DNA from 4 places in the Pseudomonas spirodelae genome. Region 4 is predicted to be linked to each of the others. Evidence: predicted binding sites of a transcription regulator. Region 4 holds the regulator's gene; each other region holds the start of a gene.
The links. The regulator sigma-54, encoded in region 4, starts transcription at its own class of promoters, with help from an activator protein. The targets are predictions, from matches to a motif close to ANTGGCATNNANNTTGCTNT.

Region 1 (7,806 bases), on a different contig from region 4:
TCGAAACGGTCATTGTTTTCCGGCCGACCACTCAGGCTCATGCTCACCTGGGTACCATCTGCCAAAGCGAGGACGAAGTTGTTCTGTTGCCCAGGCTGAAACAATGGTGTCGGGGCGGGTGTAATAGGTACGCCTTTATTGTCGACACGGGTAAGGGTGGCACCTGCAGGTAAACCGCCGAAATCACCTGCAGCAGCGTTATAAGTCAAGGTCAGCGGTGGGAATGCGGCTTTCAGGGCAACAATATCTATAGCAGTGCCGGTGGACTGCAAATCAGGCTGACTGATTACTCCATTGCCTTTGTTTTGCAGATTGGCTTCGGACCTCACCGGTGCGGCAAAGGCCAACTGATCAGGCTGATCCAGTGTGGTACTGATGCTTGTGGCGCCCCGCCGAGTGGGTTGTAACAGATAAAGATCACCACTCTCAGCCTTGGCAAACTCGGCCGCACTGAAGGTCACATTGAACCCCTGATCCTTGGGCAAGGCCGGAGGATTGGATTGCGTCAGGCTGAGGGTGTAATTGCCGGAGCCATCGTTTACTGCCGTGACATCTACCGCCTCACCATCAGAAAGTCGACGGGCTTTAAACGTAGGCGGTGTGGCCGTTTCATCGTCGACTTCAAGGCGATAGTCACTGGTGGTCAGCACGCTGGTGTCAGTGATGTTCAGTTGCGGTTGCGCATTACCACTATTGGTCGAGAACGCACGAGCGCGCAAGCTGGCCAGGGCCGAGTCATTGAAATCGCCAAATAGCGCCGTGCCCACTTGCCCTTTTAGGTCCAAGCCCTGCCCCAACTGGGTGTTGACCTGATCCGTCACCGCCAGGGCCAAACGCCCCAGTGAGTTGAGCGTTGGATCAAGGCTCTCGGCGCGGTAACGGATCAAACCACCCAGCTCACCGCCGGTTAGCAGCGACGTAACGCCTTGGCGCGAGCCACCGCTGACAAATTCCACCTCAGATCGGGTCGGGTCGCCCTGCCCTGGCACCACTTGCAGGCTGTTGCTTTTGCTCCCTACCACCAGCGGCTGGCCGGAGCCAACGAACAGGTTGATGGTGTTGTCATCCTGCGGCACAGCCGTCACACCAATAAAGGTGGAGAGTTGGCGAATGGCTTCATCACGGCCGTCCAGCAGGTCGTTGGGCTGCGCTCCGTTGGCGCCGGCAATGGCGATGGCGTCGTTATAGCTGGCAATCGATGTAACCAAACGGTTGACTTGATCGGTGACCGCCGACATCTGTTTGTTGATGAACTGATTTTGATCGTTGATGCGATCGTAGACTGTATTGAACCGCTTAGACAGGCCTTCCGCTTCAGACAGCACAAGCTGCCGCGCGGGGATATTCGCGGGGTCTTCGGCCGCTGTCTGCAACGCCGAGAAGAGCTTTTGCAGTGCCGGCGTAATTCCCGTGGTAGAACCCGCAAGCAGCGAGTCAAGTTGTTCGATCTGGCTTTTATAAGCACTCACGTCGCTGCTCAGCGCAGTGCTGCTACGAACCTGGGCGCTCAGAAATTCGCTGTAACTACGACGCACATCCACCAAGGTGGTGCCTGAGCCGATAAAGCCAGCACCACTGAACTGAGGGTTACGCGTGGCCTGTACGGTGTCTTGCCGTGAGAAGCCCGGCGTGTTGACGTTGGTGATGTTATGGCCCGTGACTGCCAGCGAGGTTTTGTTCGCGGACAGGCCGGACAGGCCAATATTGAGGAGGTCAGCCATGATTCATCATCCGCTGGTGGACGGCGTGCTAACGGCCGCGACTGTTTGATAGGTCTGCATCTGCCGTGCGATCTGGGCGATCTTGCGGGCGTATTGCGGGTCTGTGGCGTAGCCGGCTTTCTGCAACTCCCGGGCGAATTGCTCAGGCTTGTCGGTGGTGGCCAGGGCTTTCTCGTAACGGCCGTTGCCCTGCAGGAAGCTCACGTAATCGTCAAAACTGTGGGCATAGGACTCGTAGGCGCGGAAGGTCGCCGCCTCTTTAACAGCCTTGCCGCCTTTGAATTCAGTGGTCAACACGCGCGCCGAATCGCCTTCCCAAGTGTTGTGGGTTTTGATGCCAAACAGGTTGTGGCTGCTGGAACCGTCCTGCTGACGAATTATTGACTTGCCCCAGCCAGTCTCCAGCGCGGCCTGAGCCACTAGATAGCGCGGGTCGACGCCAATTTTGTCAGCGGCTTGCTCGGCCATCGGCAACATGGCCGCAATAAATTCATCCTTCGAACCGAACGCGGCCTTGCTCGGTGCCAGCGGCGGCTGGGCAATGCGGCGACCGGTGATGGCGTCCATACCACTCAAGCCCAGAGCAGTGTCGGCGGGCGCGGCGAAGGATTTAGCTGGGATCCAGTCGTTCTGCGCCAGCGGCTGACTATCGGCAGCCGCCGTGGGCGGCACGATGCCGGCGAGCAAACGGTCGGTAAGTTTGCCTGGCAGCGACAAGCGCCGCTGGTTGAGCAGCGAGCTGTCATCGCGGCTGCTCTCAACTTTGGCCAGTGGTTTGCTCGGCGCGCTTGGCACCGGCTCATTGACCTGGGCAAAGGGGTTGGGGCGGGTGTCGGCGGCTTTGATTTGCGACATCTGCCGCACCAGTACATCGGCCAAGCCAATACCATTCTGGTGATTGGACAGGGTGACGGCTAGCTGCTGGTCGTGCATGTCCTGGTAGGTTTTGCTCTCGTTACTGTTCATGAAGTTGCCTTCACCGAACGCCTCGTTAGCCGAGCGCATGGCTTTGAGCATTTCATTGAGAAACAGCGACTCAAATTCTTGAGCGACTTTCTTGATGTTCTTTTCGCTGTCGCCACCAACCTTGAACTGCTGCAAACGGCCCAAGTCGTTATAGGCACCGCTGTCTACGGCGCTTTGGCCGCCAAGCAAGCCCGCTGAGAGTCGAGAGTCCATCGCCTGCCCTCCTCTTAAATCACAATCAGGTCAGCCTGTAGAGCGCCGGCTTGCTTGAGCGCCTCCAGGATGGCCATAAGGTCGGAAGGCGAAGCGCCAACCTGATTCACCGCGCGGACGATTTCATCCAGCGTGGTCCCAGGACCGAACTTGAACATGGGTTTTAATTCCTGATCAGCATTGACCTTGGAGCGAGGCACCACGGCCGTCTGACCACCAGAAAGGGCTTCGGGCTGGCTGACAATCGGGTCTTCAGTAATGGTCACGGTGAGGCTGCCGTGGGTCACGGCGGCAGGCTGCACCCGAACATTCTGGCCAATGACGATGGTGCCCGTGCGCGAGTTGATGATGACCTTGGCTACCGCCTGGCCGACCTCGACTTCGAGGTTTTCCAGAATCGACAGGTAGTCCACCCGCTGGCCTGGATCGAGCGGCGCGCTGACGCGAATCGAGCCACCGTCGACGGCTTGGGCGACGCCTGGGCCGAGCAATTCGTTGATGTGATCAACAATATTCTTAGCGGTGGTGAAGTCTGGACGATTGAGGTTAAGCGTAAGCGTGTTGCCCTGATCGAAACCGCTCGGCACCGGCCGCTCGACCGTCGCACCACCGGGAATGCGCCCCGCGGACGGCACGTTGACGGTGATACGCGAGCCGTCGCCGCCTTCGGCGTCAAAACCACCGACCACCAGGTTGCCCTGGGCGATGGCATAAACGTTACCGTCGATACCTTTAAGCGGCGTCATCAGCAGGCTGCCACCACGCAGGCTCTTGGCGTTACCAATAGAAGAAACGGTGATGTCGATGGTTTGCCCGGGTTTGGCGAACGCCGGCAGGTCAGCATGGATCGATACCGCCGCGACGTTCTTCAGCTGTACGTTGCCGCCCTGCGGCACCTTGATGCCGAACTGCGCCATCATGTTGTTGAAGGTCTGCACGGTAAAGGGTGTCTGGGTGGTTTGGTCGCCGCTGCCATTAAGCCCAACAACCAGGCCGTAGCCAATCAGCTGGTTGGTGCGTACGCCTTGAATACTGGCCAAGTCTTTAAGCCGTTCGGCCTGAGCCAGTGAAGCCAGCAACAGCGCAGCGGCGGCAATCAGGTATTTGCTCAGCGTCATGTTGACCATCCTCAGAACGGCCACATTGGGCTAAGGAAGAAACGGCTCATCCAGCCCGGTTGCGAGGCATCGGCAAAGGCACCAGTGCCCGAGTAGGTAATACGCGCGTCGGCAATCCGGGTCGATGACACGGTGTTGTCAGTGGCAATGTCATCGGCGCGCACCAGGCCGGCAATCCGCACCAGCTCATCGCCGGTATTCAAGGTCATCCACTTTTCACCGCGCACCAGCAGGATGCCGTTGGGCATCACTTCGGCCACCGAGACGGTGATCGAGCCGGTCAGGCTGTTGCTCTGCCCCGCCGCACCTGAGCCGTCAGCCGAACGCGTGGCATCAAAGCTGGCATCCAGCCCCAGGTTGTCATTGGTCATGCCCAAGGCACCTATACCGGCCAATGGATTTTTCGGCGACACGGCCATACCGAACAGATTAGGCACGCCGAGGTTGGCCGAGCTGTCTTTGCTGATCTGACTGCTGCTGTTCTTGCTGGCCTGGGTGCGCTCATTCAGGGTGATGGTGATGATGTCGCCGACCCGATAAGCCTTGCGGTCACTGAACAGACCATTCTCGAAACCGGCCTGATAAATCGAGCCATTGTTCTGCGCGGCAGGCAGCGGAGTACGTGGCATCACCGGCGCGTAATAGGGATCGTCCGGCTTAGGCGCGGGCGCCATGCAGCCGCTCAAAGCCAGAGGGCCAAGCAGTGCACTTATGATGATCAGCCGGTTCATATCGATTACCTCAGATGTTGCATTCTGCTGGGTGAAGACCTTGGTGAGTTACGCTGCTGCGCGCCTAACCCGCCCTACGCCATTAAAGATTTTGCGAAATAAAGCCGAGCATCTGGTCCGCGGTGGAAATGACTTTTGAGTTCATTTCATAGGCGCGTTGGGTGGTGATCATGTTCACCAGCTCCTCGACCACGCTGACGTTGGAGTTTTCCAGGGTGTTCTGCAGCGTTGTGCCCAAGCCGTTCAAGCCCGGTGTACCAACCTGCGGAGCGCCGCTGGAGGCGGTTTCCAGGAACAGGTTGTTGCCGATCGCTTCCAGACCCGCCGGGTTGATAAAGTCGGCGGTCTGCAGGTTGCCGACAATCTGTGGTTGCGGGTTGCCAGAAGTAGTCACCGACACGGTGCCGTCTTCACCTACGGTAAAGGTGCGCACCTCGTTGGGCAGTACGATGGCGGGCTCCAGCGCATAACCGTTGGAGGTCACCACTTGGCCATCGGAGTTGAGGTGAAAACTACCGTCGCGGCTGTAGGAGACGGTGCCGTCGGGCAGCAACACTTGGAAGAAGCCACGGCCATTAATTGCCATGTCCAACGGCTGCTCGGTGGTTTGCAGGCTGCCGGCGGTAAAGATTTTCTGCGTGCCGACTACGCGCACACCGGTACCCAACTGCAAACCAGAGGGCAACTGGCTGTCCTGACTGGACTGGCCGCCGGGTTGACGGCGGATCTGATACAGCAGGTCTTCAAACTCGGCGCGGTCACGCTTAAAGCCGGTAGTCGAGACGTTAGCCAAGTTGTTGGAAATGGTGGTCAGGTTCATGTCCTGAGCGGACAAACCCGTCTTACTGACCCACAGTGCCGGAAGCATATCGATTCTCCTCGGGCGTCGATTTACCGACGCCGCGTGCTGGTAATTAGGTCATCTGCAAGACGCGCGCCATGGCCGACGAATTATCTTCGGCGGTGCGCATCATCTTCACTTGCAGCTCGAATTGGCGGGACAACGATAGGATCGCCGTCATCTCCTCCACGGCATTGACGTTGCTTGATTCGAGAAAGCCCGAGGTAATTTCCGTGGTGGCGTCGGCCAGCACCGGGCCTTGGCCCTTGAAGCGGATCATGCCGTCAGTGCCCTTCTCCATCTGCTTAAGATCTGGGTTGACCAGTTTTAAGCGATCGACCTCAGCCAGCACATTGGGCGCTTCACCGAGGGCACGAATACTGATGGTGCCGTCTTTACCGATTTCGATTTTCTGCTCAGGCGGGACTGCAATCGGCCCGGCGTTGCCCATCACCGGCAAACCGTTGCCGGTACGCAGCACACCGAGGGCATCGACGTTCAAGCTGGCCGTGCGCACGTAAGCTTCAGTGCCATCAGGGGCCTGCACAGCCAGCCAACCTTTGCCACCCACTGCCACATCCAGATCACGCCCAGTTTCCTGCAACGAGCCTGGGGTGAAGTCGGTACCGGGACGCTCACTCATGGCGTAGACCCGCGACGGTAAACCGTCACCAAAAATCGGCATGGAACGCGCCTGTTCAAAATCCCGGCGAAAACCATTGGTGGTGATGTTTGCCAGGTTGTTGGCGTGGGCACGCTGGGCCAGGGTGTTGTTATGGGCACCAGTCATGGAAACGTACAGCATCTTGTCCATGGTTATTCTCCGAGTTGGGCGTGTCGCCCGCTGCTCTATACAAGGTATAAAGCAATGCCTATGCCAGCATCCGAAAAATATTTATAAACCATTGATAAATTTAGACTTTAAAAATAAAAAGGCTCCATAAAGGAGCCTTTTAAAAACCGCGGCGGCGTATTTTTGCCGCTGACGACAAGCACTTGCCTGCCGCCGGCCATTATCAACGCAGGTTGATAATGGTCTGAGTAATCGCGCTCTCGGTTTCGATGGTCTTAGCGTTGGCCTGGTAGTTACGCTGAGCGACGATCAGGTTGACCAGCTGGTCGGACAGCTCGACGTTGGAGTCTTCTAGGGCGCCAGCCTGCAGCGAGCCCAAAGTACCGCTGCCAGGTGGGTTTCGCACCGGTTCACCTGATTCGAATGACTGTACCCACTGGGTTTTACCGACCGGCGTCAAACCCTGCACGTTGGCGAAGTTGGCCAGAATCACCTGCCCCTGCACCTTGGACTGACCATTGGTGTAGCGCGCAAAAATCACTCCGGTTTCATCGATTTCCAGCCCTGCCAGCTCGCCAGTGGTGTAACCATCCTGACTGACGCGGTTGACCGCGAAAGCGCTGGAAAACTGGGTAGAACCACGCATGTCAAAGGTAAAACCACCTGGATTACTTTGCGCTCCATTGAGCGACCAGCCTGTGGGTGAGCCTGTATCCGGCGCAGCCGGGTTCCAGGTACCAATAGTAAATTGCCCTGCTGGAGTTATCGCGGGCCCTGTGGTCGGAGGGACCGCTGTGATATCAGTAATTTGCGCCAATGCACTGATCTGCCCGGCCGCATCGAAATTCAACTGATAGCGGTCCGGCTCAGTGCCCGCTGGTACTGCGGCAGCCGGGTTGGACGGACTGCGACCGTCGATCAGAATATTCATCTGCCACTGGTTCGAAGCGTCCTTGACGAAATACTGCGTCAGTACGTGGGCGTTACCCTGAGTGTCATAGATATTGGTCGAGGTCGACGAGTTATAGGTAGTCGGATCGCCCGGGTCGAACGGCGTATTGGTTGGGCTCGCGAGGGTTGAGTTAAGGTTGAAACCCTGAGAAATACTGGTGGTGGCCTTGGGCTCCTGGCTTGCAGTCTGCACTTGCAGGTTGCCGACCACACCCTGCTGCAGCACGCCATTGGCATCAGTGGTATAGCCCTGCAGGTTATAGCCGAAGTTGTCGACGATAAAACCCTCGCGGTCCGTACCAAAATAACCGGCACGGGTATAACTCAAGGCACCATTGTTGTTTACCTGGAAAAAACCATTGCCATTGATCGCCAGGTCCAGCGCGTTCTGCGTGTAATTGATGTTGCCCTGATTGAACAGCTGCGACACATCACCCAGCAGCACACCACTACCCTGAGGGTTCTTACCAGT
Region 2 (7,806 bases), on a different contig from region 4:
GGTTTGCCGTCCAGTAGCAGGCGATAGCTGTGCTGCGTAAACAGGCCGGGCTCGCTGTTGATGCTGACAATCAGGTTGCCGGCGCTGTCGCGGATGGTGGCGTCGGGCTGCGGTACCAGAATACGCAGCAGGCTGTAACGCTGCGCCGGTTCTGGTGGGGTGCTTACAACCTGGGTGGCGGTGGGTGTCTGGATCGCCGGCATTGAGTTGCTCGGCGCCAGCTCGACGCGCTCGGCATTGCCCGACTTGGGTTTGTCAGTGAAAACGCGATTCCCTTCGGCGTCTACATAGGTATAGACCTGCGCCAGGGAGGGCAGGGCCAGCAGCATCAGGCCGCAGAACAACAGGTTGCGCATAGGTTAGGGCGCCGGTTTGGGTTTTGGCGTAGGTGCTGGCGGTCGCAGGGCCGGGCTGCTGGTGTTGACCCGTTGCACGGTAAAGGTGGTGGTGGCGCTTTGCTGGATCGACTGCTCGCCGCTTAGCACTTCCACGGCCAGGCTGTGCTCGCCGCGGTCGGCATTACTGACTTGCAGGCGCGGCACGTTGCTCGGCTGGCCATAGGGCTTGCCATCGAGCAGCAGGCGCAGACGGTGATTATTGGCCAGGCGCGGCTCTATCGTCACCCCGACGCTGAAGGTGCCATTGTTGGCGCGCATGGCCTCATCCGTGGGTAGGCCCGTCAGCTGCAAGGTGCTGTAAGGCGCCGCCTTTTCAAGGGTGTTGTCGGTTGGCGGTGCAGCTGGAGCGCTGGGCACTGGCATCGATACGCTATTGGTGGCGGGTAGCGCGATACTTTCTGTCGCTTGGCCTTCTGGCGGCTGGTCGGTGAATACCGTGTTGCCATTGGCGTCGGTGTATTTGTAGATCTGTGCACTGGCCGGCAATGCCAGGCTCAGCAGTAGGCAGATGAGTAGAGGGCGCATGCCGGACTCTCCCAGTTAATGTGCCCTAAGCGTTGCACTGCTTAGGCGCCCTGGCAAGCGCGCAGATGGTGTGGCGTATACCGGCGCAGAAAACATCGGGCTTAAAGGCGCTGGGTGCTTGGCAGTGGGCAGAATACAGATGCAAAAAGGCCACCCGAAGGTGGCCTCTTGTGTTGCGTGCGGTGTTAGACGCTGTAGTACAGGTCATATTCCAGCGGGTGTACGAAGGTGCGAACCTTAACTTCTTCTTCCGATTTCAGCTCGGTGAAGGATTCCAAGAAGTCCTTGGTGAAGACGTTTCCCTTGAGCAGGAAGTCGTGGTCGGCTTCCAGTGCTTCCAGTGCTTCTTTCAGGCTGCCGCACACTTGCGGAATCAGCTTGGACTCTTCCGGTGGCAGGTCGTAGAGGTTCTTGTCGGCAGCATCGCCAGGGTGAATCTTATTCTGGATACCGTCGATACCTGCCATCAGCAGAGCAGCGAATGCCAGATACGGGTTGGCTGCCGGGTCTGGGAAGCGTGCTTCGATACGACGGCCGCGCGGGCTGGCGACGTAAGGAATACGGATCGATGCCGAGCGATTGCGTGCCGAGTAAGCCAGCATCACTGGCGCTTCGAAGCCTGGCACCAGGCGCTTGTAGGAGTTGGTGGACGGGTTGGTCAGCGCGTTCAGCGCCTTGCCATGCTTGATGATGCCGCCAACGAAGTACAGGGCAGTGTCGGACAGGCCCGCATAGCCTTCACCGGCGAAGGTGTTCTTGCCATCTTTGGCGATGGACATGTGTACGTGCATGCCTGAACCGTTGTCGCCATACAGCGGCTTCGGCATAAAGGTGGCAGTGCGGCCGTAAGCTTCGGCGACGTTGTGTACGCAGTACTTGAGGGTCTGCACTTCGTCAGCTTTGGCAACCAAAGTGTTGAATTTCACCCCGATTTCGTTCTGGCCAGGGGCTACTTCATGGTGGTGCACTTCAACGATCTGGCCCATTTCTTCCAGAGCGTTGCACATGGCGGTACGGATTTCGTGATCCGAGTCGGCTGGTGGAGTCGGCAGGTAGCCGCCTTTCACGCCGATGCGGTGGCCATTGTTGCCCTGGCGGCCTTCGGTATCAGCGTCGCTGTTCCACGAGGCCTGTTCGGAGAAAATCTTGAACATCGAGCCAGACATGTCCGACTTGAACTTAACGGAGTCGAAGATGAAGAACTCAGGCTCTGGACCAACAAATACGGTGTCGCCGATGCCGGTGGTCTTCAGGAACTCTTCGGCACGCTTGGCAATGGCGCGTGGGTCGCGCTCGTAGCCCTGCATGGTAGACGGCTCAATCACATCGCACACCAGAATCAGAGTGGGCTCTTCGGTGAATGGGTCCAGTACCGCAGAGCTGTCATCCGGCAGCAGAATCATGTCGGAGGCTTCGATGCCTTTCCAGCCTTCGATGGAGGAGCCGTCGAACATCTTGCCGACTTCGAAGAAGTCTTCGTCCAGTGCGTCGCGTGCTGGCATGCTGATGTGGTGCTGCTTGCCGCGAATGTCAGTGAAGCGCAGGTCAACCCACTTCACGTCGTGTTCTTTAATAAGTTGAATCGACTTCGACATGCTGTCCTCCAGGTGGCTAAGGCTCGAATGCTGAGCCCCTCAATAATATGGTACGGCGCGCCGGCATAGTCCGTCGGCGTACCTTGCCTCACAAGGGAGCAAATTGCATGCCAGTGCACGGAATTGGGTGGGCGCCCTGAAAGTCAGGGCTCGCGGCGGTTGCTAGGTGCTGTTTAGGTAATATGCGCACCTTTATGGTTCGCTGTATTTGCGTAATGCACACAAATAGTGCACTGATGGGTGGTGTGAGGATTTTTGATCAAAGCGTGAGCAATTTCCGCTATAATCCGCGCCCCTGTTTTTTCGCGGCCTCGGCACTCATAGTTTTCATGAAACTGATCGTTAAAGTCTTCCCAGAAATCACCATTAAAAGTCGGCCGGTGCGTAAGCACTTTATCCGGCAGCTGGCGAAGAACATTCGTTCGGTTTTGCGTGAGTTCGATCCACAGCTGCAGGTCAGCGGTGTGTGGGACAACCTGGAAGTCGAAACCCTGATCAGTGAGCCGAAGACCCTGCAGGCGATGATCGAACGCCTGAGCTGCACGCCGGGCATCACGCATTTTTTGCAGGTCGATGAATACCCGCTGGGTGACTTTGATGACGTGCTGGCGAAGTGCAAACAGCACTTCGCTGATCAACTGCCGGGCAAAATCTTCGCCGTACGCTGCAAGCGCGCCGGCAAACATGCGTTCAGCTCCATGGATATCGAGCGCTATGTTGGCAGCCAGCTGCGTCAGCAGTGTGGTGCGGCCGGTATCTCGCTGAAAGACCCCGACGTTGTGGTGCGCATGGAAATCCGCGACCAGCGCCTGTTCGTGATTCATCACCAGCACCAAGGGTTGGGCGGTTATCCACTGGGTTCGCTGGAGCAGAGCCTAGTGTTGATGAGCGGTGGTTTCGACTCCACCGTTGCCGCCTACCAGATGATGCGCCGCGGCCTGGTCACGCATTTTTGCTTCTTTAACCTCGGCGGTCGTGCTCACGAGCTGGGCGTGATGGAAGTGGCGCACTACCTCTGGCAAAAGTACGGCAGCTCGCAGCGCGTGCTGTTTATCAGCGTGCCATTCGAGGAAGTGCTCGGCGAGATTCTCGGCAAAGTCGATAACAGCCACATGGGCGTGATCCTCAAACGCATGATGCTGCGCGCGGCTACACGCATGGCTGAGCGCCTGCAGATTGAGGCGCTGGTGACCGGTGAGGCGATCTCCCAAGTCTCCAGCCAGACCTTGACCAACCTGGCGGTAATCGACTCTGCCACCGATATGCTGGTGCTGCGTCCGCTGCTGGCCAGCCATAAACAAGACATCATCGACACCGCCACGCAGATCGGCACCGCCGAATTTGCCAAGCACATGCCGGAATACTGCGGGGTGATTTCGGTCAACCCGACCACTCGGGCGAAGAAGCCGCGGGTCGAGCATGAAGAGGGCCAGTTCGACATGGCGGTCCTCGACCGCGCCCTAGAGCGTGCGACCTTGCTGCCGATCGACAAAGTGATCGACGAGCTGGGCAAGGACGTTAAGGTTGAGGAGGTCAGCGAAGCGCTGGCCGGCCAGGTCATCATCGATATCCGTCACCCGGATAATGCCGAAGAGCATCCGCTCGAACTGCCCGGTATAGAGGTGCAATCGCTGCCCTTCTATGCGTTGAACAGCCGCTTTAAAGAACTGGATGACGCGCGGCAATACCTGCTGTATTGCGATAAGGGCGTCATGAGCCGTTTGCATGCCCATCACCTGTTGAGCGAGGGGCATGCCAATGTGCGCGTTTATCGTCCGACATAAGACGCCTGGGTTGAATGGCGGTAGCATTCGCCATCGCCCTCCCGACATACCGGCGGCGTGAAGCAGGCTTTTACGCCGCCGAGCAGAAATCGCATTTAGTTAATACTCGCCGCCTACACTAGGCGGCACACCGAATCCTCTGATTGAGATACACACGTGATCGAGAAACTACGCAACATCGCCATCATTGCCCACGTTGACCATGGTAAGACCACCCTGGTTGACGCCCTGCTGCGTCAATCCGGCACCCTGGAACGCAGCGAGCTCAACGACGAGCGCGTGATGGACAGCAACGACCAGGAAAAAGAGCGCGGCATTACCATTCTGGCCAAGAACACCGCGATCAACTGGGGTGGCTACCACATCAACATCGTTGACACCCCCGGCCACGCCGACTTCGGTGGCGAAGTAGAGCGCGTGATGTCGATGGTTGACTCCGTGCTGCTGGTGGTTGATGCCCAAGACGGCCCGATGCCGCAAACCCGCTTCGTGACCAAAAAGGCCTTCGAAGCCGGCCTGCGTCCGATCGTCGTGATCAACAAGATTGACCGTCCGGGTGCGCGTCCTGATTGGGTTCTGGACCAGATCTTCGACCTGTTCGACAACCTCGGCGCGACCGAAGATCAGCTGGACTTCAAAGTCGTCTACGCCTCGGCCCTGAACGGTGTTGCTGGCCTGGATCACGCTGAAATGAGCGAGAACTTGGACCCGCTGTACCAGTCCATCGTCGACAACGTGCCGGCCCCAGCGGTTGACGTTGATGGTCCGTTCCAGATGCAAATCTCCGCACTGGACTACAACAGCTTCCTCGGCATCATCGGCGTTGGCCGTATTGCGCGTGGCAAGGTCAAGCCGAACACCCCAGTTGTGGCGATTGGCGCTGACGGTAAGAAGCGTAACGGTCGTATCCTCAAGCTGATGGGTCACCATGGCCTGCACCGTGTAGACGTTGAAGAAGCAGGCGCCGGCGACATCGTTTGCGTCAGCGGTATGGACCAGCTGTTCATCTCCGACACCCTGTGCGACATCAACCATGTTGAGGCGATGACCCCGCTGACCGTTGACGAGCCAACCGTATCCATGACCTTCCAGGTCAACGATTCGCCGTTCTGCGGTAAAGAAGGCAAGTTCGTTACCAGCCGCAACATCAAAGAGCGTCTGGACAAAGAGCTGCTGTACAACGTGGCCCTGCGTGTTGAAGAAGGCGACAGCGCTGACAAGTTCAAGGTCTCCGGCCGTGGTGAGCTGCACCTCTCGGTACTGATCGAAACCATGCGTCGCGAAGGCTTCGAAATGGGTGTGGGTCGTCCGGAAGTGATCATCCGTACAGTCGACGGCGTGAAGCAGGAACCGTTCGAGAACGTCACCATCGACACCCCGGAAGAATCCCAGGGCAAGGTCATGGAAGAAATGGGCCTGCGTAAAGGCGACCTGACCAACATGGTGCCGGATGGAAAAGGCCGTGTACGTCTGGAATACAACATCCCTGCGCGTGGTCTGATCGGTTTCCGTAACCAGTTCCTGACCCTGACCAACGGTGCTGGCATCCTGACCTCGATCTTCGATCGCTACGACACCATGAAGTCGGGCCAGATGTCCGGTCGTCAGAACGGCGTTCTGGTTTCGGTTGAAACCGGCAAGGCACTGACCTACTCCCTGGAAACCCTGCAAGCACGCGGCAAGCTGTTTGTTGAGCACGGTCAGGAAATCTACAACGGTCAGATCGTCGGTCTGAACAGCCGTGACACCGATATGGGCGTTAACCCTACCAAGGGCAAGAAGCTCGACAACATGCGTGCTTCGGGTAAAGACGAAACCATCGCGCTGGTTCCACCTGTTCGCTTCACCCTGGAACAGGCTCTGGAATTCATCCAGGACGACGAGCTGTGTGAAGTGACGCCGAAGTCGATCCGTCTGCGTAAGAAAATCCTCGACGAAGGCGAGCGTACCCGCGCTGCCAAGAAAGCCAAGAACTGATCCAGTTCTAGCTAACTGAAAAGCCCCCGCCGGCGAGAGCCGGCGGGGGCTTTTTCTTGGGTGGGTAAAAAATTGCTCACTGAATCAGGGTGTTTGACGGAATTTTCACAGAGCGGCTGGCATAAAGACCGCAGTCATTTAGATGTCATGAGGTCGCCATGTCTGCAGCATTACAAGCGTCGCCGCGCCAGCGCGTGGATTGGGCTGGGTTAGGCTGGGCTTTTTTATTCTTCTGGTATTTCTCCGGCGTTACCCAGTTATTGATTCAGCTGACCGGTACGGCGGGGTTTTCCGGCTTTCGTCAGGCATTTCTGGTCAGCGCGTTGTGGCTGGTGCCGTTGTTGCTGTGGCCGGCCCGCGCCCGCCAGTTGGCGGCGGTGATTGGCACATTGCTGTGGCTGTGCTCGTTGGGCAGTTTTGGCTACTTTCTGGTCTACGGTCAGGAGTTCTCGCAGAGCGTGATTTTTATCATGTTCGAATCGAACATGAATGAGAGCCGCGAGTACCTGATTCAGTATTTCGCCTGGTGGATGCTGCCAGCCTTCGCGGCCTATGGCCTGGGTGGTTGGCTGTTGTGGCGCAAGGTGCGTCCGGTCTACCTGTCGCGTCCTGGCGCATTGTTTGCGGCGGCCCTGGCGGTGTTCGTCTCGGTGGGCTATCCGGCACTACGCCAGTTCACTAAACACGACAGCTGGCAGGCAGGCTTTGATAACTTTGCCCAGCGCATTGAAGCGGCCACGCCTTGGCAGTTGGCGGTGGGCTATAAGAATTACAGTGAGCAACTGGCCAATATGCAGGTGCTGTTGGCTGAAAACGCCAGCATCCCACCCTTGGCCAATTTGCAGGATACCCATGCGGGACAGCCCGCTACGTTGGTTTTGGTGATCGGTGAGTCGACCAACCGTCAGCGCATGAGCCTGTATGGTTACCCGCGTGCGACCACACCGGAGCTGGATGCACTGCGCGATCAGTTGCAGGTGTTTGATAACGTGGTGACCCCGCGTCCTTACACCATCGAAGCCTTGCAGCAGGTGCTGACCTTTGCCGATCAGGAACACCCCGAGCGCTACCTGACCACGCCATCGGTGATCAACCTGATGAAGCAGGCGGGCTACAAGACCTACTGGATCACCAACCAGCAGACCATGACCAAGCGCAACACCATGCTCACGACCTTTTCTGAGCAGGCAGATGAGCAGTTTTACCTGAACAATAACCGTGAACAGAACGCCCGCCAGTATGACGGTGACGTGCTGGCGCCTTTTGCCAGGGTGCTGGCCGATGGCGCGCCGCGCAAATTTATTGTGGTGCACCTGTTGGGCACGCACATGAGCTACCAGTACCGCTATCCGCCTGAGTTCGAACGCTTTACGGACCGTGCTGGTGTCCCGGCCAATGTTACGGATGATCAGCTGCCGACCTATAACAGCTACGACAACGCGGTGCTGTATAACGACCATGTGGTGGCCAGCTTGATCAAGGATTTAGCAGGCGCGCAGGCCAATGGCATGTTGCTCTACCTCTCTG
Region 3 (7,806 bases), on a different contig from region 4:
TGGTTAAAGCCCTGCGCGAGCGCCATGAAGAGAGTTGGCGAATTCTCGAAGATGCCGCTTTGCTGCCCGGCGGTTGTCGGGTGGAAAGCGAACTCAGCCGCATTGATGCCACGGTGGAAACCCGACTGAATCAGGCCATTAAGCAGTTGTTTGAACAGCAGCGCGAGCAGGCCATGCACCCGCTGGAAGCCGACCTGCAAACTGACCTGGATGCCCCCGAGATGATTGCGGATGCGCCTTGAACGGATCAGCTTTGCCAAGCGCCTGGCCGGTTACAGCAATGTCGTAGCGCTGCCGACTCAGCCGCAGGTTGAAGGCCGCTTGCTGCGCATGGTCGGTCTGACCCTGGAAGCCGAAGGCCTGCGTGCTGCACTCGGCAGCCGTTGTCTGGTGATCAACGATGACAGCTATCACCCGGTGCAGGTCGAAGCCGAGGTGATGGGTTTTTCCAATGGCAAAATCTTCTTGATGCCGGTCGGCAGTCTGGCCGGTATCGCCCCCGGTGCGCGTGTGGTGCCGCTGCCGGATACCGGCCGACTGCCCATGGGCATGTCGATGCTCGGTCGGGTTCTCGATGGCACCGGCCGCGCGCTCGACGGCAAAGGCGGGATGAAGGCCGAAGACTGGGTGCCGATGGATGGCCCGACGATCAATCCGCTCAAGCGTAATCCCATCAGTGAACCGCTGGATGTTGGTATCCGCTCGATCAATGGCTTGCTGACCGTCGGCCGCGGTCAGCGTCTTGGCCTGTTTGCCGGTACCGGTGTGGGTAAGTCGGTGCTGCTGGGCATGATGACGCGCTTTACCGAGGCCGACATTATCGTGGTCGGGCTGATCGGTGAGCGGGGTCGTGAAGTAAAAGAATTTATCGATGAGATTCTCGGTCACGAGGGCCTTAAACGCTCCGTGGTGGTGGCTTCGCCAGCCGATGACGCGCCGCTGATGCGTCTGCGTGCCGCCATGTATTGCACGCGAATAGCCGAATACTTCCGCGACAAAGGCAAGAACGTACTGCTGCTGATGGATTCGCTGACCCGTTTTGCTCAAGCGCAGCGCGAAATCGCCCTGGCCATTGGCGAGCCACCAGCGACCAAGGGCTATCCGCCGTCGGTATTTGCCCGTCTACCCAAGCTGGTGGAACGTGCCGGTAATGCCGAGGAGGGCGGCGGCTCGATTACCGCCTTCTACACCGTGCTCAGTGAGGGTGACGATCAGCAAGACCCAATTGCCGACGCCGCCCGTGGGGTGCTCGATGGGCATATCGTGTTGTCGCGACGCTTGGCCGAGGAGGGGCACTACCCCGCCATCGATATTGAAGCCTCGATCAGCCGGGTGATGCCGCAGGTGGTCAGTGCTGAGCATCTGCGCCTGTCGCAGCGCTTTAAGCAGTTGTGGTCGCGTTATCAGCAAAGCCGCGACCTGATCAGCGTGGGCGCTTATGTGTCGGGGGGCGACGCGGATACCGACCTGGCCATCGCCCGTCAGCCGGCCATGGTCAGATACTTGCGTCAAGGGCTGCACGACAATGAAAGCCTGGAAAACAGCAGTGCGATGCTCGCTGCCACCTTCAACCCTGGCGCGGCGGGCAACTAAGCCATGGCGCAAAGCCGCGCGGCGCGGTTGGCTCCTGTAGTGGTCATGGCCGAGCGTGCCGAGCGCGAGGCCGCGTTGCAGCTGGGCCATTGTCAGGGCTTATTGCGTCAGGCTGAAGTGCAGTTGGGGGACTTGGAGCGCTACCGCGGTGATTATCAGCAGCAATGGATCAGTGAAGGCCAGCGCGGTGTTTCTGGGCAGTGGCTGATGAACTACCAGCGTTTTCTCACTCAGTTGGAAGGTGCTATCGGCCAGCAGCGCAACAGTGTCGATTGGCACCGCGCCAATATGGACAAGGTGCGCGATATCTGGCAACAGCGCTACGCCCGCATGGAAGGGCTGCGCAAACTGGTCAAGCGTTATCAGGACGAAGCGCGTCTGGCCGAAGACAAGCGCGAACAGAAATTGCTTGATGAACTCTCGCAGCGCTTAGTGGCCCGTGATTCCCAGTATTAGGCGTCGATATAACGGCTTGAATCACCACTCAATACCGCCGAAACAGTTGCCGCACAGGCTTTGCGATGCTACATCTTGACTGTGCATAACGTGCCGCTTGGCATACTCGAACATGCGCCCGAGTCTATTTGTTAAAGGAGTAATTCATGGCAATCACCTCGCAGCCCTCATCCGATGGGCAAGAGCTGACCATTGTGATTCAGGGCCGCTTCGATTTCGCTGCGCATCAGGAATTTCGCAATGCCTATGAGCGCGTCAGCACTACGCCGCAGCGCTATGTTGTAGATCTTAAGGGCACCACTTACCTGGACAGCTCAGCGCTGGGCATGTTGCTGCTGCTGCGTGATCACGCCGGCGGCGACAGTGCGCAGATCAGCTTGCGCAACTGCAACCCGGATGTGCGCAAAATCCTCGCGATCTCGAACTTCGAGCAGCTGTTCAAAATCACCTGATCGGGGCGCATGCCATGCCAGAGCGCCTGTCCATTCTGATCGCCGAGGACAACGCTGCCGACCGCATGCTGCTGTCGACCATCGTCAGCCGCCAGGGGCACCGGGTGCTGACGGCTAGCAATGGCCTTGAGGCGGTGGCGTTGTTCGAGCAGGAGCGTCCACAGCTGGTGCTGATGGACGCCCTGATGCCGGTGATGGATGGCTTCGACGCCGCACGGCGAATCAAGCAGGCTGCTGGTGAAGAACTGGTGCCGATCATTTTTCTGACCTCCCTGACCGAAGGCGAAGCCTTGGTGCGTTGCCTGGAGGCTGGCGGTGATGACTTTCTGGCCAAACCCTACAATCGGGTCATTCTTGAGGCCAAGATCAACGCGATGGACCGCCTGCGGCGCTTGCAGGACACCGTCTTGCAGCAGCGCGATCTGATTGCCATGCACAACGAGCATCTGCTCAACGAGCAACGGGTGGCCAAGGCGGTATTCGACAAGGTGACCCATTCCGGTTGCCTGGATGCGCCGAATATCCGCTACCTGCAATCGCCCTATGCGGTGTTTAACGGCGATCTACTGCTCGCTGCGTTCAAACCCTCCGGTGGCATGCATGTGTTGCTCGGTGATTTCACCGGGCATGGCTTGCCTGCGGCGATTGGCGCGATGCCGTTGGCCGAGGTGTTTTATGGCATGACAGCCAAGGGCTATTCCCTGGCCGAAGTGCTGCGTGAAATCAACGCCAAGCTCAAACACATCCTGCCCGTGGGCGTGTTTTGCTGTGCGAGCATTCTGAACATCAGCTTCCAGCGTCAGGTGGTCGAGGTGTGGGGTGGTGGCTTGCCGGATGGTTATCTGCTGCGCGGCAATGGCGAGCGGATACCGTTGGTGTCGCGGCATTTGCCGCTGGGCGTGCTGGAGCCTGGCGCGTTCAATGACAAGTACGAGGTCTACCCGCTGGCGCTGGGTGATCGGGTTTTCCTGCTCTCCGATGGTGTGCTGGAGGCGTGCAATAAGCAGGGTGAGCTGTTCGGTGAGGAACGTTTGCTTGAGGTGTTTCGTGCCAACCGGCAGCAGGCGCAGTTGTTTGCTGAAATCCAGCAGGCACTGACGCATTTCAGTGGTGAGCAACAGGATGATGTCAGCCTTGTTGAGGTCAGCCTGGTCGATCAGGCCACGCTGAACCGGCCGCCACTGGCCTTTGCGGACAATGGCCAGAGTCACTCACTGGACTGGTCGGCGAACTTCGAGTTTCGCGGTGAAACCCTGCGGCATTTCAATCCTTTGCCGTTTCTCTTGCAGCTGCTGCTGGAGGTGCAAGGGCTGCGCCCCCAAGGCGGTGCGCTGTTCAGTGTGCTGGCCGAGCTGTATTCGAACGCCTTGGAGCATGGTGTGTTGGGCCTGGATTCTGCGCTCAAGGCGAATGCCGAAGGGTTTGCCGACTATTACCGCCAGCGCAGCATGCGGCTGGCCGCGCTGGTAGACGGGTTTGTGCGTTTTCATCTGCAGTTAATCCCCGAAGGTGCTGGCGGGCGTTTGATTGTCCGCGTCGAGGACAGTGGCTCGGGCTTCAATGCGCCGCAGGTGTCAGCGCAACCGAGCGATACCCATCGCCTAAGCGGGCGCGGGTTGGCGCTGGTCAGGCGGTTGAGTGAGCGTTGCAGTTGGGGCGACGGCGAGTCCGGGGTGCGCGTGGAGTTTTCTTGGCAGCCTAGGGCATAATCGACCCAATAACGCCCAGGGAGTGAGACGTTGTCCGATATTCATCTTGATAGCACCGTGTTGCTGGCATTGCAGGACGTTATGGAAGATGAATATCCAGTGTTGCTGGATACCTTTCTGATCGACTCCGAAGAGCGCCTACTGTCGCTACGCCAGGCTGAGCAGGCGACGGATGCACAGAGCCTGCGACTGGCCGCCCACAGTTTTAAAGGCAGTTGCAGCAATATGGGGGCGCTGATTCTCGCAGGGCTTTGCAGGCAACTGGAAGAGGCCGCGCGGCGCGAGCAATTGGCGCAAGCCCCTGAACTGGTTGAGCAGGTCGAGCGTGAGTTTGCCATTGTGCGCATCTTGCTGAAGTCCGAGCGCCAGCGTTATCGGCATTAGTTTTGCTGTTGAGCAGGCGCCTGCTGCATGCCAGCCTTGTTTATTGCTATGCCAATGAGTTGGCCCGCCCCTTGCATTTGCCTCTGCACGACCAACCCCGAGCGGAGAGTATCAATGTCCGTTGCCCCCGATCTGCTGCTTAAATCGGCACCTGCCGTAAAGCCTAAGGCTGCTGCAGCAAAGCCGCCGGAAAAACCCGCGCAGGCCAATAAAAACGAGGCATCCAGCTTTTCCCAGGTGTACGCCAAGGAGCGTCAGGCCAAGGCGGTCGAGCGTAACGATGCTGCCGCAAAGCCTGCGCGTGAGAGTAAACCGAAAGAACAGCAAGACGATGAGCCGCAGGTTGTTGCCGCCACTGGGCCGGGCGAGGTTGCCGATAGCGGCAAGCCTTTGCCGAGTGACCCGGCAAGCGAGGCGGATGCGCTTGATCCGCTGTTGTTGCTCGGTATAACCGGCGAACTGCCGCAGCAAGGGCTCGCGCCCGACAGCTCGCCTGCGCCCTTGCTGGTAACCAGTGGGTTGACCAGTTCAGGGCCTGCGAGCATGACCGAGGCCAGCTTTGACGCTGAGTTGGATGCGCTCAACCAACTGCCGGCAGTGCGTATGGCATTGGAAATGGGGGCGAAGGAAAAAGCCTTGGCGGAACAAGCCGCTACACCTTTGGCGCAGGCTAATCAGGCAACGCAGAGCGCGAGTCAGGGCATGCTGGCCAGTCAGCTGCTGCAGGATGAGGCGCCAGTTGAAGGCGATGCGCTCGAGCTCTCGGACGTACAGCTTGAGGCCCTTACCGGCAAAAGCCTGGAAGCACTGAAGGAAGGCACAGCGAACAATTCGCCTGAGAACTTTGTCAGCAAACTCAATGCGCTGAGTCAGGCAATTGGCCAACAAAGCCCACTCTCTGCGCGTGCGCCGGTTGTGGTTGGGCAGCCGGTGCCCATGCAGCAGGGCGGTTGGAGTGAGGCGGTAGTGGATCGAGTGATGGTGATGTCCAGCCAGAATCTCAAATCTGCCGAAATTCAACTCGATCCGGCCGAGTTGGGGCGCCTGGAGGTGCGCATTAGCGTCAACCAAGAGCAGAGCCAAGTGACCTTTGCCAGCCCCCATGCGGGAGTACGCGAAGCCTTGGATGCGCAGATGCATCGCCTGCGTGAGCTGTTCGCCCAGCAAGGCATGAACCAGCTGGACGTGAGCGTTTCCGATCAGTCGCTGAACCGTGGTTGGCAAGGCCAGGACGGTGGTGACGGCAGAGGGCGCGGTGGTGCCTCGGGTGAACGATCGGGCGCGGACGAAGAACTGCATGTGAGCACTGTTGAATCCGCGCGACCAAACGCGGGGAGTGCCCGTGGCCTGGTCGACTATTACGCTTGAGCGAGTAGCAACCGCTAGCCCGCATCAGCCTGCCTTAATGCAGGGCAGGCGATGCGCCGCCGGCTTTGGTTAGGTTCTGAGGTGCTTGGCGCTGTAGTTGCACGGCCCACTGATCTAAACTGCGTACCGCCCGACTCCCATTGCGTGGGAGTCGGGCGGTTTTGTTTGGGGCGTGCGCTTATCGATGCCTTGCCCGCACCTATTTAGGGTGCTGGGCCACCCGAAGTGAGCAGGCCTGTTGACAGACTGGCATAACACTTGCTCGCAACCCTTTGAAAGCGGATAGAACTCCGAATAATGACGGATTATTGGCATGGCTAAGAAAGAAGCAGCGCAAGCGCCGGCAGATGGCGAAGCGAAACCAGCCGGCAAAATGAAGCTGATCATCATCATCGTGCTCGCCGTGCTGCTGGCTGTAGGCCTTTCCGTGGGCGGCACCTGGTTCTTTTTGAGCAAGAATGACGCGGGCGCTGAAGAAGCCAAGGCAGCTGCCAGTGCTGAGCCTGCAGCGCCAGTCAAACAGGCGGCTATCTATGAAGAGCTGTCGCCGGCATTTGTAGTGAATTTCAACTATCAGGGGCGCGCCCGCTATATGCAGGTCAGCGTTGCGTTGATGACGCGCGACCAGGCTGCACTGGATGCCCTCAAAGTACATATGCCAGTGCTGCGTAATCGTTTAGTTATGTTGTTTTCCGGACAGGACTTCGCCTCCCTGATCACCCCGGTGGGCAAGGAAATGCTGCGCCAGCAGGCCACCGCTAGCGTGCAGGAGTTGGCGCAGAAAGAGACCGGCAAGGTCACGATCGAGCAAGTGTTGTTCACCAACCTCGTATTGCAGTAACCAGGAGCGGTATATGGCTGTGCAAGACCTGCTTTCCCAGGATGAAATCGATGCCCTGTTACACGGCGTGGATGACGGCTTGGTTGAAACCGAGGATGAAGCCGAGCCGGGAAGCGTCAAGCAATATGACCTGACCAGCCAGGACCGCATTGTCCGTGGGCGCATGCCGACGCTTGAGATGATCAACGAGCGCTTCGCCCGCTATACCCGCATCAGCATGTTCAACCTGTTGCGCCGCTCCGCCGATGTGGCAGTGGGCGGCGTGCAGGTGATGAAGTTTGGCGAGTACGTGCACTCGCTGTATGTGCCGACCAGCCTCAACCTGGTGAAGATGAAGCCGCTGCGCGGCACCGGCCTGTTTATTCTCGACGCCAAGCTGGTGTTCAAGCTGGTGGATAACTTCTTTGGTGGTGACGGTCGTCACGCCAAGATTGAAGGGCGTGAGTTCACCCCGACCGAATTGCGCGTGGTGCGCATGGTGCTGGATCAGGCATTTGTTGACCTGAAAGAAGCCTGGCACGCGGTGATGGATATCAATTTCGAGTACGTCAACTCGGAAGTGAACCCGGCGCTGGCCAACATCGTCAGCCCCAGTGAAGTGATTGTGGTGTCGACCTTCCATATCGAATTGGACGGCGGCGGCGGTGATCTGCATATCACCATGCCGTATTCGATGATCGAGCCAATTCGCGAGATGCTTGATGCGGGCTTCCAGTCCGATGTCGACGATCAGGATGAGCGTTGGATCAAGGCCCTGCGCGAAGACATCCTCGGTGTGAGCGTGCCGCTGAGTGCCACCGTCGCGCGGCGCCAGCTTAAATTGCGCGACATATTGCACATGCAGCCAGGCGATGTGATCCCAGTTGAGCTGCCAGAAAATATGGTGCTCTGCGCTAATGGCGTCCCTTCATTCAAGGTCAAGCTAGGGGCCCACAAAGGCAACCTGGCGTTGCAGGTGCTCGATCCGATTGAGCGCTTGCGTTAACTGTTAACCCTATTCACG
Region 4 (7,806 bases):
TACTCGGCGAACTGGGCCTAGACTACTCACAGGTCGCTTACCTGGGCGACGACCTGCCCGACCTGCCAGTGATGCGCCGCGTAGGCTTAGGCATGGCGGTCGCCAGCGCTGACGGTTTTGTTCGCCAACATGCTCACGGCATTACTCATGCGCGCGGCGGCGAAGGTGCTGCACGTGAGTTCTGCGAGCTGATCATGCACGCCCAAGGCACACTTGAAGCAGCTCAAGCCGCTTACCTATAAGGCCTACCATGCCCCGCAAATTATTTAATATTGCTCTGCTTGCCGGCGTCATCGCGCTGGTGGCAGCACTTGGCTACTGGAACCTCAGCCCCGACGGCTTTAATCAGCAGCCTGACAGCGCCGTGACCGACAATGCCATCGACTTTTACGCCACTAACACCTATACCGTGCAATACCAAGTCGACGGCAAACTGCACTATGAGCTGACTGCAGACAAGGTCGAGCACATCAAGGCCAGCGATATCACCCTGATGACCAGCCCGAACATGGATCTATTCCGCGGCACAGCGCTGCCCTGGAAAATCCGCAGCGAGCGCGGCGAAGTCTCTCCAGGCGGCACGGAAGTCGAATTGATCGAGAACGTACGCGTCGATCGTACTGACGCCAAAGGCCGCCCAACCGTTCTCACCACCAGCCGCCTGACCGTCTTCCCCGAGAAGGAATATGCGCAGACCCAGCAAGCCGTTAGAATCGTCGCGGCCAATGGGGTGACCACGGCACAAGGAATGAAAGCGTACATGAATGACGGCAGGATGCTCCTGCTGTCCAACGTAAGAGGTCAGCATGAGGCTCGTTAACACCCTCCCCCTACTACTCAGCCTCAGTGCCGCACTTGGAAGTGCTAGCGCCTGGGCTCTGCCGTCAGACCGCGATCAACCGATCCGCATCCAGGCCGACAGTGCAGAGCTTGATGATAAACAAGGCGTGGCGGTTTACCGCGGCGACGTTGTGATTACTCAAGGCACACTGAAAATCACGGGCAACACCGTGACCATCACCCAGAACGCCCAAGGCGATGTCGAAGTGTTTACCTCAGTCGGCAAGCCGGCCTACTACGAACAACTGCCATCGGCCGACAAGCAGGTCGTCAAAGCCTACGGCCTGACCATCCAGTACTTCATGGCCAATGATCGCGTGGTATTGATTGACCAGGCCAAGGTGATCCAAGAAGGCAACACCTTCGAAGGCGAGAAAATCGTCTATGACACCCAGCGCCAAATCGTCAACGCCGGCCGCGCCACAGGCACCAACATCACTGCGCCACGTCCGCGCATTGACATGGTGATCCAGCCGAAGAACAAACCAGCCGAACAGCAGGCGCAGTAATAATGGCCACATTGAAAGCCCAACACCTGGCCAAAAGCTATAAAGGCCGCCAGGTCGTACGCGACGTCAGCCTGAGCATCGACAGCGGACAAATCGTCGGCCTGCTGGGTCCCAACGGCGCCGGCAAGACCACCTGCTTCTATATGATCGTCGGCCTGGTGCAGGCCGATCAGGGCCGCGTGATGATCGACGACCTCGACGTCAGCCATCAACCTATGCACGGCCGCGCGCGCGCCGGTATCGGCTACCTGCCGCAGGAAGCCTCGATCTTCCGCAAGCTCAGCGTGGCCGACAACATCATGGCCATCCTGGAGACCCGCAAAGACCTCGACGGCGCATCACGCCGCAAGGAGCTTGAGGGCCTGCTGCAGGAGTTCCATATCAGCCATATCCGCGACAACCTCGGCATGAGCCTGTCCGGTGGTGAGCGTCGCCGCGTAGAAATTGCTCGCGCCCTGGCAACCAACCCCAAGTTCATCCTGCTCGACGAGCCCTTCGCCGGTGTCGACCCCATCTCCGTGGGCGACATCAAGCAGATCATCCATCACCTCAAGGCCAAGGGCATCGGCGTACTGATCACCGATCACAACGTCCGCGAGACCTTGGACATTTGCGAGACGGCTTACATTGTCAGCGATGGCCAACTGATCGCCGAAGGTGATGCCGAGACCATTTTGGCCAACCAGACAGTAAAAGAAGTTTACCTGGGGCATGAGTTCCGGCTGTAACCACGGCTTTTCTCAAGCCTGTTGCAGCCAAGGCTAGGCAAAAGCTTTAGAGTCAGGCATATAATTTGCTTCCTGGTGGCGTTTTTAAAAATGCCCTGTAGTGGATTGCGCACAGACGCCGGTAAATAAGGTCTGCAATGAAACCATCGCTCGTCCTGAGAATGGGCCAGCAGCTGACGATGACACCGCAGCTGCAACAGGCCATCCGTCTGCTCCAACTGTCGACCCTGGATCTGCAACAAGAGATCCAGGAAGCCTTGGAGTCCAACCCGATGCTCGAACGCCAAGAAGAGGGCGATGACTTCGACAACTCGGACCCCATGGCCGATGGCGCAGAAAGCGCCAATACCAGTGAGCAGGCTGAAGCCCCCCTTCAAGAAACCAGCTACCAGGAAACCACGCAGACTGTGGACAACCTGGAAGAAGGTGACTGGGGTGAGCGCATCCCCAACGAGCTGCCCGTCGACACCGCCTGGGAAGACATTTACCAGACCAGTGCCAGCAGCCTTCCCAGCAACAGCAACGATGATGACGAGTGGGATTTCACCACCCGCACCTCCAGCGGTGAGAGCCTACAAAGCCATTTGCTGTGGCAGCTCAACCTGGCGCCAATGTCGGACAAGGACCGCCTGATTGCTGTAACCCTGATCGACTGCATCAACGACCAAGGCTACTTGGAAGAAACCCTGGAAGAAGTGGTCGACGCATTCGATCCCGAGCTGGACATCGAACTCGATGAAGTCGAAGCCGTGCTGCACCGCATTCAGCAATTCGAGCCCACCGGCATTGCCGCGCGTAACCTGGGCGAATGCCTGCTCCTACAACTGCGCCAGCTGCCTGCAAAAACACCGTGGCTGAGCGAAGCCCAGCGCCTGACCAGCGATTACCTCGACCTGCTTGGTAGCCGCGACTACAGCCAGCTGATGCGCCGTATGAAGCTCAAGGAAGATGAGCTGCGCCAGGTCATCGATTTGATCCAGACCCTCAACCCGCGTCCCGGCTCGCAGATAGAATCCAGCGAACCGGAATATGTGGTGCCCGACGTGATCGTGCGTAAACACAACGAGCGCTGGCTGGTGGAGCTGAACCAAGAAGCGATGCCGCGCCTAAGGGTTAACGCGCAATACGCCGGCTTTGTGAAGCGCGCCGACTCCAGCGCCGACAACACCTTTATGCGCAACCAACTGCAAGAAGCGCGCTGGTTTATCAAAAGCCTGCAAAGCCGCAACGAAACCCTGATGAAAGTCGCCACGCAGATCGTCGAACACCAGCGCGGCTTCCTCGACTACGGCGACGAGGCCATGAAGCCCCTCGTGCTGCACGACATCGCCGAAGCCGTAGGGATGCACGAGTCGACTATTTCACGGGTAACAACGCAGAAGTTCATGCACACCCCGCGCGGCATTTACGAGCTGAAGTACTTCTTTTCCAGCCATGTCAGCACCTCTGAAGGGGGCGAATGTTCGTCGACAGCGATCCGCGCCATCATCAAAAAACTGGTCGCGGCGGAAAATGCGAAAAAGCCGTTGAGTGACAGCAAGATCGCTGGTCTACTGGAGGCACAAGGCATTCAAGTCGCTCGCCGTACGGTCGCAAAATACCGTGAGTCCCTCGGAATAGCGCCCTCCAGCGAGCGCAAACGATTGATCTAAGGCGGCACTAAGAAGGAAGACCCGTCACACTGCACAGAACCTTTCAGGTAAGGCTTTTTCGCTACGCGGCCATACAGCCAGAATCCGTTCTGCCAGAGTCTTCCACGCCACAGTGTTCCGGCGGCAGGCCTCTTGCCTGCCTCTTACACACGGTAACAAGGAGAAAGCGGTATGCAAGTCAACATCAGTGGACACCAGCTGGATGTGACCGACGCCCTGCGCGACTATATCGGCGAAAAACTCGGCCGATTAGAACGCCACTTCGACAAGATCACCAATGTACAAGTCATCATGGAGGTCGAGAAACTCAAGCAGAAAATCGAAGCGACCCTGCATATTGCAGGCGGTGAAGTCGTCGCGAATGCCGAGCATGACGATATGTACGCCGCCATCGATTTACTGACCGACAAACTCGATCGACAACTCATCAAACACAAGGAAAAACAGCTCGATCGTCAACAAGGCGCTATGGCCCGCTGACGTCGTCTATCTCCTATGATCCGACTTGAAACTATCCTGACCCCCGGCCGTTCCCTAGTGAACGTGCCGGGCGGCAGCAAAAAACGTGTTCTCGAACAGATTGCCAACCTGGTAGCGCGAGAGCTGCCTGACCTGGATGGCCAAGACATCTTCGAAAGCCTGATTGCCCGTGAAAAACTGGGTTCAACCGGCTTCGGTAATGGCATTGCCATACCGCATTGCCGCCTGCCGGGTTGCACTGCACCGATCAGCGCCCTGCTGCGCCTGGACGCTGCGGTCGACTTCGACGCCATTGATGGCGCCCCCGTCGATCTGCTGTTTGTTCTGCTGGTGCCAGAGGCCGCCACTGACGCTCACCTGGAATTGCTTCGGCAGATCGCTAGCATGCTCGACCGCAGCGACGTGCGTGCCAGCCTGCGCCAAGCCGAAAGTAGCGAAGCCTTGTATCAAGTGGTCGTTGACGTACAAAGCCAACTCAATCGAGCCTGAACATGCGCCTGATCATCGTTAGCGGTCGTTCCGGCTCCGGGAAGAGCACGGCCCTCGATGTGCTCGAGGACAACGGTTTCTACTGCATCGACAACCTGCCCGCGGGGCTGCTGCCAGAACTGGCCGAGCGCGCTCTGTTGCATACCGAACTGCTGCATCCGCAGGTCGCGGTATCCATTGACGCGCGTAACCTGCCGAGCCATCTCAAGCGTTTCCCCGAGCTGCTCGAAGAGGTTCGCGCCCGGCACATCAAATGCGATGTGCTCTACTTGGACGCCGACGAAGAAACCCTACTCAAGCGTTTCTCGGAAACCCGCCGGCGCCACCCGCTAACCAACGAGAATCGCTCGCTGGCTGAAGCCATCGCCGATGAAAGCCTGCTGCTAGGCCCGATCATCGACCTGGCCGACCTGAAAATCGATACCACACACCTCAACCTTTACCAACTGCGTGACAGCATCAAGCTACGTCTGCTTAGCCAGCCCGAGCCGGGCACGGCATTCCTAATTGAGTCTTTTGGCTTCAAGCGCGGCATGCCGGTGGATGCCGACCTAGTATTCGACGTGCGCTGCTTGCCTAATCCCTACTGGAAGCCAGACCTGCGCGACTTCTCCGGGCTCGACCAGCCGGTTGTCGATTACCTCAGCGCCCAGGCCGATGTTGAGGAGATGTACCAGGATATCCTTGCCTACCTGACCAAATGGCTGCCGCGCTTTGCCGCCAGTAACCGCGCCTATGTCACGGTGGCGATCGGCTGCACTGGCGGGCATCATCGCTCGGTATACCTGGCCAACCGCCTAGGCGAAACGCTGAAGCCCATTCTAAAAAATGTCCAGATTCGCCACCGCGACCTCAGCTAAGGAATTGCCGCGATGCCCGCCTGCGAAATCACCATTATCAACAAGCTTGGCCTGCATGCCCGTGCGGCTGCCAAATTTGTTGGCGTTGCCGGGCGCTTTCCTTGTCAGGTTAAGGTCGGTCGCAGTGCCGATAGCCTGGTGGATGGCAAAAGCATCATGGCGGTTATGATGCTCGCCGCCGGCAAAGGCACTGACGTTCATCTGCATACTGAAGGTGAGCAAGATGCCGAAGCGCTGCAGGCACTGAGCGAGCTGATCAACAACTACTTCGATGAAGGCGAGTAAACACGCAGGCCATAAAAAATGTCCTGAAGCTATTTAAAAGTCGCGTAGCGACGGCTCGCAGAGTGGCTGCTCTGAATGGCAGGTAATAAAAAGGGCTGCTCACGCAAATGGGCAGCCCTTTTTTGTGCCGTATTGCTTAGCTACCGGCCACCGTCATCCGCTCGATTAGCACCGAACCGGTGCGAATGTTACTGCGCAGCTCCAGATCATTACCAACTGCGACAATCTGCTTAAACATGTCACGCAGGTTGCCGGCGATGGTGACTTCTTGCACCGAAAACTGGATTTCACCGTTTTCCACCCAGTAACCACCCGCACCACGCGAATAGTCACCAGTGACCATATTCAGCCCCTGCCCCATCAGCTCGGTGACCAGCAGACCGCGTCCCATGCGCTTAAGCAGGGCTTTCTGGTCTTCATCGCCATGACTGACGAACAGGTTGTGCACGCCGCCGGCGTTGGCAGTACTGGGCATGCCCAGCTTGCGCCCGGAATAGGTGCTGAGCACATAGGACAATAGCTCGCCGCGCTCGACAAATGACTTGGCATAGGTCGCCAGACCGTCACCATCGAAAGCGGCACTGCCGAGTGCGCGTGGAATATGTGGCCGCTCATCAATGGTCAGCCATTCTGGGAACAGCTGCTGGCCCAACGCCCCCTCAAGAAATGACGACTTGCGATACAGATTGCCCCCAGAAATAGCCGCCAGAAAGCTGCCAAACAGCCCGCCAGCCAGCTCAGCGGCAAACAGCACCGGTACTTCACAGGTCGGCACCGGACGCGCACCCAAACGGCTCACGGCACGCTCGGCAGCCAGGCGACCAATACTGCCCGCATCGGCCAGCAACTCGCCCTGGCGGTTAACGTCATACCAGTAGTCCCGCTGCATCTGCCCGGCCGCTTCGGCAATCATTACGCAGCTGAGGCTGTGCCGTGTACTGGCATAGCCACTGACAAAGCCATGGCTATTACCGTAAACCCGGCACCCCTGATGGGTATTGAGCGTGGTGCCATCGGCGTTCTTAATCCGCTGATCGGCAGCAAAAGCCGCCGCCTCACAGCTCAACGCCTGCTCGATGGCCTGCTCTGGGGTGATTGACCAGGCGTGATACAGATCCAGCTGCGGCAGTTCGCGCGCCATCAGTGCAGCATCGGCCAACCCTGCGCACTCGTCCTCGGAGGCATGTTTAGCAATCGCCAACGCCGCCGCGACGGTTTCACGAATGGCCGCCTCACCGCTGGCGGACGTGCTGGCCGAGCCCTTGCGCTGGCCAACATATAACGTGATGCCAAAACCTTGATCACGGTTGAACTCGACCGTCTCCACTTCGCACTGACGCACCGTGGTGGACAAGCCCTGCTCCACTGACACAGCCACTTCACAGGCGCTGGCCCCCTGCTTTTTCGCTTCGGCAATAATCTGCTCCACCTGCGCCTGCAATTGCGGCACGGCCTGGGGCCCGACGATGTCTACTGCACTCATAAAAACTCCTGAACGATAAGCGGCAAGCGCGACCACACAGGCCAGACGCTTACAGCTGGAAACTTACTGCTATCATGGCGGCGTTTTCCACTGGACCGCCACCATGTCTGAATACCTTGACGACTTCTCCGGCGAGAAGAGCAAAACCCAGATCAAACGCGAGCTGCATGCGCTACAAGATCTGGGGCAACGCCTTACTACCCTGAAGCTCGATCTGCTGAACAAGCTACCGCTGACCGACGAGCTGCGCCGCGCGCTCGCCGAAGCGCCCAAGCACACCGCCAACGCGGCGAAAAAACGTCATGTGCAGTTTATCGGCCGGTTGATGCGCGACCAGGATGTCGAATCCATCCTGACCCTGCTTGACCAGCTAGATGCCTCCACACGCCAGTACAACGAACGCTTCCATAACCTCGAGCGTTGGCGCGACCGCCTAATCAACGGTAACGATGACACCCTGGAGGCCTTTGTCGGTGAGTA

Region 1: a site for sigma-54 is predicted at 6,453-6,472, ahead of SOP97_RS05795 (flagellar basal body rod protein FlgF). Genes of this name have one in related genera too.
Region 2: a site for sigma-54 is predicted at 2,614-2,633, ahead of glnA (type I glutamate--ammonia ligase). Genes of this name have one in related genera too.
Region 3: a site for sigma-54 is predicted at 4,653-4,672, ahead of SOP97_RS01255 (flagellar hook-length control protein FliK). Genes of this name have one in related genera too.

What each region holds. Positions count from the first base shown of each region.
Region 1 covers NZ_JAYEET010000013.1:170,126-177,931, reverse strand. Annotated here, with positions in the region: gene flgK (flagellar hook-associated protein FlgK) at 1-1,721, opposite strand, end outside; gene flgJ (flagellar assembly peptidoglycan hydrolase FlgJ) at 1,728-2,900, opposite strand; gene SOP97_RS05810 (flagellar basal body P-ring protein FlgI) at 2,915-4,018, opposite strand; gene flgH (flagellar basal body L-ring protein FlgH) at 4,030-4,749, opposite strand; gene flgG (flagellar basal-body rod protein FlgG) at 4,832-5,617, opposite strand; gene SOP97_RS05795 (flagellar basal body rod protein FlgF) at 5,664-6,404, opposite strand; gene flgE (flagellar hook protein FlgE) at 6,607-7,806, opposite strand, start outside.
Region 2 covers NZ_JAYEET010000045.1:120,064-127,869, reverse strand. Annotated here, with positions in the region: gene SOP97_RS15085 (DUF4124 domain-containing protein) at 1-356, opposite strand, end outside; gene SOP97_RS15080 (DUF4124 domain-containing protein) at 360-923, opposite strand; gene glnA (type I glutamate--ammonia ligase) at 1,109-2,518, opposite strand; gene thiI (tRNA uracil 4-sulfurtransferase ThiI) at 2,848-4,302, shown strand; gene typA (translational GTPase TypA) at 4,459-6,279, shown strand; gene cptA (phosphoethanolamine transferase CptA) at 6,438-7,806, shown strand, end outside.
Region 3 covers NZ_JAYEET010000001.1:261,472-269,277, reverse strand. Annotated here, with positions in the region: gene fliH (flagellar assembly protein FliH) at 1-242, shown strand, start outside; gene fliI (flagellar protein export ATPase FliI) at 232-1,593, shown strand; gene fliJ (flagellar export protein FliJ) at 1,597-2,049, shown strand; gene SOP97_RS01270 (STAS domain-containing protein) at 2,196-2,501, shown strand; gene SOP97_RS01265 (fused response regulator/phosphatase) at 2,516-4,210, shown strand; gene SOP97_RS01260 (Hpt domain-containing protein) at 4,241-4,594, shown strand; gene SOP97_RS01255 (flagellar hook-length control protein FliK) at 4,709-5,962, shown strand; gene fliL (flagellar basal body-associated protein FliL) at 6,276-6,803, shown strand; gene fliM (flagellar motor switch protein FliM) at 6,817-7,788, shown strand.
Region 4 covers NZ_JAYEET010000055.1:144,352-152,157, reverse strand. Annotated here, with positions in the region: gene SOP97_RS18735 (KdsC family phosphatase) at 1-242, shown strand, start outside; gene lptC (LPS export ABC transporter periplasmic protein LptC) at 251-820, shown strand; gene lptA (lipopolysaccharide transport periplasmic protein LptA) at 807-1,349, shown strand; gene lptB (LPS export ABC transporter ATP-binding protein) at 1,352-2,077, shown strand; gene SOP97_RS18715 (RNA polymerase factor sigma-54) at 2,215-3,729, shown strand; gene hpf (ribosome hibernation-promoting factor, HPF/YfiA family) at 3,901-4,209, shown strand; gene ptsN (PTS IIA-like nitrogen regulatory protein PtsN) at 4,225-4,698, shown strand; gene rapZ (RNase adapter RapZ) at 4,701-5,558, shown strand; gene SOP97_RS18695 (HPr family phosphocarrier protein) at 5,571-5,843, shown strand; gene pmbA (metalloprotease PmbA) at 5,980-7,326, opposite strand; gene yjgA (ribosome biogenesis factor YjgA) at 7,430-7,806, shown strand, end outside.